DNA from 2 places in the Nocardiopsis sp. iso_40 genome. Region 2 is predicted to be linked to the other one. Evidence: riboswitches for the same ligand, from Rfam matches in the RefSeq annotation. Region 2 holds a riboswitch; the other holds the start of a gene.
The links. Region 2 has a riboswitch for cobalamin ahead of AC0VYD_RS23225 (magnesium chelatase subunit D family protein). Riboswitches for the same ligand answer to the same signal wherever they lie in the genome.
Positions count from the first base shown of each region.

Region 1: linked by a shared signal. The riboswitch ahead of AC0VYD_RS15500 (ABC transporter substrate-binding protein) and the one ahead of AC0VYD_RS23225 (magnesium chelatase subunit D family protein) in region 2 are both predicted to bind cobalamin.

Region 1 is NZ_CM149666.1:3,536,983-3,540,367, forward strand. It holds gene AC0VYD_RS15495 (LamG-like jellyroll fold domain-containing protein) at 1-681, opposite strand, end outside; cobalamin riboswitch at 1,192-1,371, shown strand; gene AC0VYD_RS15500 (ABC transporter substrate-binding protein) at 1,397-2,443, shown strand; gene AC0VYD_RS15505 (FecCD family ABC transporter permease) at 2,452-3,385, shown strand, end outside.
Region 2 is NZ_CM149666.1:5,343,661-5,347,045, reverse strand. It holds gene AC0VYD_RS23225 (magnesium chelatase subunit D family protein) at 1-1,441, opposite strand, end outside; cobalamin riboswitch at 1,470-1,607, opposite strand; gene cbiE (precorrin-6y C5,15-methyltransferase (decarboxylating) subunit CbiE) at 1,662-2,894, shown strand; gene AC0VYD_RS23215 (Uma2 family endonuclease) at 3,097-3,385, shown strand, end outside.

The DNA of each region.
Region 1 (3,385 bases), 1.8 Mb from region 2:
GCCGCGATCGCCAATGGCGTCCAGGTTGCCGTGCTCACCGAGCCGCATGGTCACGCCTTCGGTGGCCAAGCCGAGCTCCAGATCGGCCAGCATCTCGTGCCGGGCCGCCTCCGGGGTGTGCACCACCAGCACCTGGCCGAAGCCGTCGGCCCCCGCGGTCAGCACCAGGTCCACGTCGGGCAGCACGTCCGGGTAGGTGGCCTTGTCGGCCTCCAGTACCGGTGCGGGCAGGTCCTCGTGCCAGCCCAGGTCCACCGAGTTGGAGCCCAGCCCGATGCTCGCCAGCGCCGTGTCGCCGCCGCCGGAGAAGGCGATGTCCGCGGCCGCCGCCCTGGGGCGCACCCTGCCGTCGGAGTCCGTCACCAGGTCGGTGTCGACCGGGGTCCACCCGCTGCCGTTGCGCACCCGGACCGGGTGGGCGTTCTGCTCCATCGTGAAGCTGCCGTCGGGGTTGGCCAGATGGCGTGTGGTCTCGGTGGTAGCTCCGGCGATCTCCACCGGCTCCCCGGTCTCGTTGGCCCGGGTGACGGCGGCCTGCTCGAAGAGCTCCGCGGTGGAGGCTGAACCCTCCTGAGGGGACGGACCGGGTTCCTCCTGTGCGTGCGCGGTGGAGTGGAGGAAGGGGGTGAGCAACGCGGCTGACAGGGCGGCAGCGGTCACTGCTCGCACGGCGCGGGACATGGCGGTGTGCTCTCTAGGCCCAGGTATGGGGGATGGCCGAGCTGTGGGGGCGCCCCGGTTGCGGGACGGCCTCGACCGTTTCCTGAAACCGAGAAGGAAGTTAACAGGACAAAGTGAACACGGAACCCGTGACCCACTTCACTCAAGGCACCAGAATTCCTTCGGCCTGCACTCTCCTCCGCAATTTTCCCAAAAGATGCACTTTTGGCCGAGATCGGACGACGGATCAAGGTTTGAACCTGCTGATCCGGAGATCTCGGGTTCACCTCCTGTCGGGCGCGGCACGGAACCACAGGCCAGGGCCTCGAACTCCTGTGACCCGGTGGTGCCCCGCGTGCACGGTCCCGGGGCGGGTCCGGGCCGGAACCGGCCTCGCCGCGCCAGGAGCCCGGTCACGTCATCCACGCACCCGCTCCCGCTGCCGATCCGGGGGCCCGGCGGCAAACGGGAGCGGGCTTCCCCGGGGAAACCCCGGTGTACTACCGTGATCCGTTGATTACCGACACAAGTTCATTTCGTCGACGTCGCAGTGCACGGGAAGCCGGTGGGAATCCGGCGCGGTCCTCGCCACTGTGACCGGAGGGCGCCTCCCACACGCCACCGGACCCGCACGGGTCCGGGAAGGGGGCAGGCGCGGGGCACAAGCCCGACTCCGGGAGCCAGGAGACCGGCTGCGACCGTCCGCGTCATCAAACCACGAAGGATGGTTTGTTCGATGAAGCCCACCGACGCACGGGCGGCCCTGGGCCGTGCCCGTTCCGCCGCCGTTCTCGCCCTGCTGCTGGCCGTGACCGCCTGCGGCGGGTCCCCCTCCTCCCCCGCCCCGGAAGCCGCCGGGGAGACGATCCGCAACTGCGACGTCGACGTGGCCGCGGCAGAGCCGCCGGAGCGGGTGTTCGCCGCCTACCAGCCCGCCATCGAGACCGCCCACGCGCTGGGCATCAGCGACCGCCTGGTCGGAACGGCGTTCCTGGACGCCGAGGTGATGGACGAACACGCCGCCGCCCAGGCCGAGCAGGAGTACTACCCGAACCTGCCGAGCCTGGAGGAACTGCTCAGCCACGAGCCCGACTTCGTGCTCTCCGGGTTCAACGGCGTGTTCACCGACGAGAGCCTGGGGACCCGGGCCTCCCTGCGCGAACTGGGCGTCGAGAGCTGGATCCTGTCCCCGCTGTGCCCGAGCGAGGACGGCCGCACCGACGAGACCATCGACCCCGCCACGGTGACGATGGACAACGTCTACGCCGACCTGCGCGACCTGGGAACCCTCTTCGACGAACAGGAGCGCGCCGAACGGGTCATCGCCGACATGGAGGCCACCGTGGAGGAGGTCGCCCAGGCCCTGGAGGGCCGCGTGGCGGAGGAGGACCGGCCTACAGTGATGATCGGTCGGCCCAGCGACCAGGGGTTCCGGGTGGCCGGCGGTCCGGACTTCTCCACCGAGATCATCGACCTGGCGGGCGGGGTCAACGCCTTCGCCGACCTCGACGGCAGGCGCAACCACGACGTCGCCACCGAGGACGTGATCGCGCGCGACCCCGACTTCATCCTGGTCGACGTGTGCTGTGACGCGCGGATGACCTCCGCCGACGCCGCCGACCAGATCGAGCAGATCATGGGAGACCCCGCACTGGCCAACCTGACCGCGGTCACCGGGGGCCGGGTCGAGGGGTTCACCTTCGCCGACCGCTCCGCGGGCGTGCGCAGCGCGGACGCGGTGGCCAAGGTCGCCGGGACCATCCACTCCGACCTGTTCGGGTAGGCCGGGCGATGGTCGACCGTGTGGCCGAAAGGCCCCTGTCCCCCGCCCCCTCCGAACCGCGCAGGCAACCGCGGACCCCGTCCGGCGGCTCCGGGATGCTCAACGGTCCTTGGGGCCGAAGCGTCGGGCTGGTGGTGGCGCTGCTGGTGCTCGCCGGGGCCCTGTTGGCGTCGGTACTGGTCGGCTACCAGCAGTTGTCCGTAGCCGACGTGTATGCCGCCTACGCCGGTTTCACCGGTTCGGACACCGACCTGGTCGTGCGGCACCTGCGGGTGCCGCGCACCCTCGCCGGGCTGGCCGTCGGGGCGGCCCTGGGCGTGTCCGGGGTCCTGGTGCAGGGGGTGACCCGCAATCCCCTCGGCGACCCGGGGATCCTCGGCATCAACGCGGGGGCGGCCCTGGCCGCGGTCCTGGCGATCAGCGTGCTCGGGGTGTCGGCGCTGCTGGGCTACGTCGCCTTCGCCTTCCTGGGCGCGGCGGTGGCCGCCTGCGCGGTCTACGCCGTCGGGTCGCTGGGCCCGGACGGGGCCGGCCCGGTCAGGCTCGCGCTCGCCGGCGCCGCGATCTCGACCCTGCTGGGGTCGCTGACCTCGGCGATCATCCTGCGGGACCGCGCGGGCCTGGACGAGTACCGGTTCTGGGTGGTGGGTTCCCTGGCCGGGGCCGACGGTGCGGCGCTGCTCCAGGCGCTGCCGTTCCTGGTCGCCGGGCTGGTGCTGGCGGTGGCGCTGGCGCGCCCGCTGAACGCGGTGGCGCTCGGTGACGAGCTGGCCCGCTCGCTGGGGACTCGGTTGTGGCTGGTGCGCGGGGCGAGCGCGCTGGCGGTGGTGCTGCTGGCCGGGACGGCGACCGCCGCGGCCGGTCCGATCGGTTTCGTGGGGGTCGCGGTCCCGCACATCGCGCGCGCCCTGGTCGGCCCCGACCACCGTTGGGTGCTGCCGT
Region 2 (3,385 bases):
CGCCGGGGGGTTCGGCCCCGATCCGGCGGCCCCGGGTGCCGAGGGCGCGGCTGCGCCGGCCGTCCGCACCGATCCCGGTGCCCCGGGCGGTGAACGTCCGGGGGCGGTAGGGGGTGCTCGCCCCGACCGTGGTGCCCGGCGCGGGCCGGGACCCGTCGCCCTCGGCCGCCTCGGTTTCCTCCGGTTCCCGGGCCGGGTCCTGGGCGTCCTCCGGGCCCCGGGGCTGTGCGGGGGGCTGGTCCGGTTGGCCGGGTCCCGTGTCCGGCCCCTGGGATGGGTCCGCCTCCGGGCCGTCGGTGGCCGGGTCGCCGTCCTCCTCGGGCCCGCAGTCCCGGCCGGGGGCGGGGTCGTCGGAGTCCTCGGGGCCGTCGGAGCCGCCCGGCGGTTCCGGGTCGTCCGGCGGCGGCTCCTCGTCGCCCAGGATCCGGTCCAGGAGCTCCTCGTCCAGCCCCGGCGCGTCGAACGGGTTCCGTCGGCGCCGGTGCGGCAGGGCCAGCAGGGCGGCGCGGCGGATGTCGGCCCGGGTGACCGAGGTCCGGCCCTCCCAGGCGGCGTGCGCCAGGGCCGTGCGCGCGGTCACGATGTCGGCGCGCAGGCCGTCCACCTCGAACGCCGCGCACACCTGCGCGATCTTCAACAGCGCGGCGTTGGACAGGCGGGCGTGCCGGACGGTCTCCCGGGCCGCCGCGATCCGCTCGGCCAGGGCCTTCTCGGAGGCGCCGTAGCGCTCCGCGAACGCGGCGGCGTCGGAGTCGTAGGCCATCCGCCTGCGGACCACCTCGACCCGGGCGGCCGGGGCGGCGGGCGCGGCCACCTCGACGGTCAGCCCGAACCGGTCCAGCAGCTGCGGGCGCAGCTCGCCCTCCTCGGGGTTCATCGTGCCGATGAGCAGGAACCGGGCGGCGTGCTCCACCGAGAACCCGTCCCGCTCCACGGTCACCCGGCCGGTCGCGGCGGCGTCCAGGAGGAGGTTGACCAGGTGGTCGTGGAGCAGGTTGACCTCGTCGACGTAGAGGAGGCCGCGGTGGCTCCGCGCCAGCAGCCCCGGTTCGTAGGCGACCTGGCCGTGCGTGAGCGCCTGCTCCAGGTGCAGGGAGCCCAGGACACGGTCCTCGGTGGCGCCGACCGGGAGTTCGACCAGGCGCACCGGGCGGCTCTCCACGGCCGTGCCCGCGGGGAAGGGGCCGTCCGGTGACTCCTGCGCGGGGTCGGCGGGGTCCACGGAGAAACGGTCGCTCCGGTAGACCTCGACCGGCGGCAGCAGGGAGGCCAGGGCCCGGACCGCGGTGGACTTGGCGGTGCCCTTCTGGCCGCGGACCAGGACACCGCCGATCTCCGGGGAGACGCTGGCCAGCACGAGCGCCAGGCCCAGGTCGTCGAGTGGGTCGGCGTCGCAGCCGACGATCGCGGAGAAGGGGTAGTGGGACGTCCGCAATGGCATGTGAGGCTCCCGCTCGTTTCGCCATCGGTCATGGGCGGGTGCGGGGCCGGTCTTCGGACTTACCGAGTCCTCCTGTCCGGAGGCTCGGCTCACCGCAGCGGGCCTGTGCCGGAATCTCACCGGGCTTCCCAGATTCTCCCCGGGCACCGTCCCCACCGTTTCCGATGGCTGGGCAGCCGGGGCACCTCACACCTTCGGCCGCCACGATAGCGTCCTGCCCATGAAGGTCGAGACGTCCCCTCCCCGAATCACCGTCGTCGGCGTCGGCGCCGACGGCTGGCAGGGCGTGCCCGAGAGGCTGCGCGAGCTGGTCCTGGCGGCCGACACGGTACTGGGCGGGCACCGGCACCTGGCCATGCTGCCGGCCGTGCCCAGCCAGGAACGCCGCGCCTGGCCCTCCCCGCTGCGCGAGGGCCTGCCGGGACTGCTCGCCTCCCTCGAAGGCCGCGCCGTCGTCGCGCTGGCCTCCGGTGACCCCCTGGTGTCGGGGATCGGCGGCACCCTGGTCGAACTGCTCGGCGCGGACGCGGTGCACGTCGAACCCGCCGTCTCCTCGGTGTCCCTGGCCCGCGCCCGGATGGGCTGGCCGGCGCAGGGGTGCGCGGTGCTGACCCTGGTCGGGCGCGATCCGCGGCTGCTGATGCGTGAACTGGCGCCCGGCCGCCGCGTCCTGGTGCTCTCCTCCGGTGCCGCCACCCCCGGGACGGTCGCCGCCCTGCTGGCCGGCGCGGGCTACGGGGCCAGCCGGATGACCGTCCTCGGCGACCTGGGGGCGGCCGCGGAGTCACGGCTGGAGAGCACGGCCCACGACTGGCTCGGCGCCCCGCCCGGGGAGGTCCCCGCACTGCACGTACTGGCGGTGGAACTCGCCGGACCGGCGGGGTACGGGCTGGCCACAGGGCTGCCCGACGAGGCCTTCGAGCACGACGGGCAGCTGACCAAGCGGGACCTGCGCGCCTGCGCCCTGGCCCGGCTGGCTCCCGCGCCCGGGCAGCACCTGTGGGACGTGGGCGCGGGCGCGGGCTCGGTCGGTATCGAGTGGATGCGCGCCCACCCCGCGTGCACGGCCACGGCGGTGGAGGCCGACCCCGGGCGCGCCGACCGGATCGGGCGCAACGCCGGGCGGCTCGGCGTCCCGGGTCTGCGCGTGGTCACCGGCCGGGCACCGGACGCGCTGGCCGGGCTGGGCGCCCCCGACGCGGTGTTCGTCGGCGGCGGCGCCACCCGGCCGGGCGTGCTCGACACCTGCCTGGACGCGCTGGGGCCGGGCGGCCGACTCGTGGTGCACGGGGTGACCCTGGAGACCGAGCAGCTGCTCGCGGACGCCTACCGGCGCCACGGCGGGGAACTGACCCGGATCGCGGTGGAGACAACCGCGCCCATCGGTACCTTCACCGGCTGGACCCCCGCCCGCACCGTCACCCAGTGGTGCCTGACCGTGCCCGACCGGTGACGTTCGGAGTGAGCCGGTCGGTCCCGGCTCCCGGGATTTCCACCACGGGCATGCCCGTGCTCCCTCCCCGGCGTTATTCCGGCCGTGTGGAGGGTCCCGAACCACCGCGCTCGGCGACTTCCTCGACGAGCCACCGAACGCTCGTGCCGGAGATCGCGTCCGTGTCGTCACCACCCGCCACCGGCATCACTCAGGGGGCCACATGACCGTCACAGAGCACCACCCGCCGCCCGGCATGCCAACGTTCCCCATGGGGACTGACCTGTTCGAGCACCTCGCGGAACAGGCGTTCGAGGCCGACCGTGTTCGTATGGAGATGTTCAGCGGGAAGGTCCGGGTCCACAAAGTGACCGACGGAGCCCACGCGGGGATCCTCACCTGGCTGATGCGTGAGTTCATGGCCCACCGTCCCGATCTGGACCTCCTCACCAGCGGGCTGGGCATCAAGGTCGATACCCACCGCAACGGTCGCGCCCGCCCCGACGGTGTCC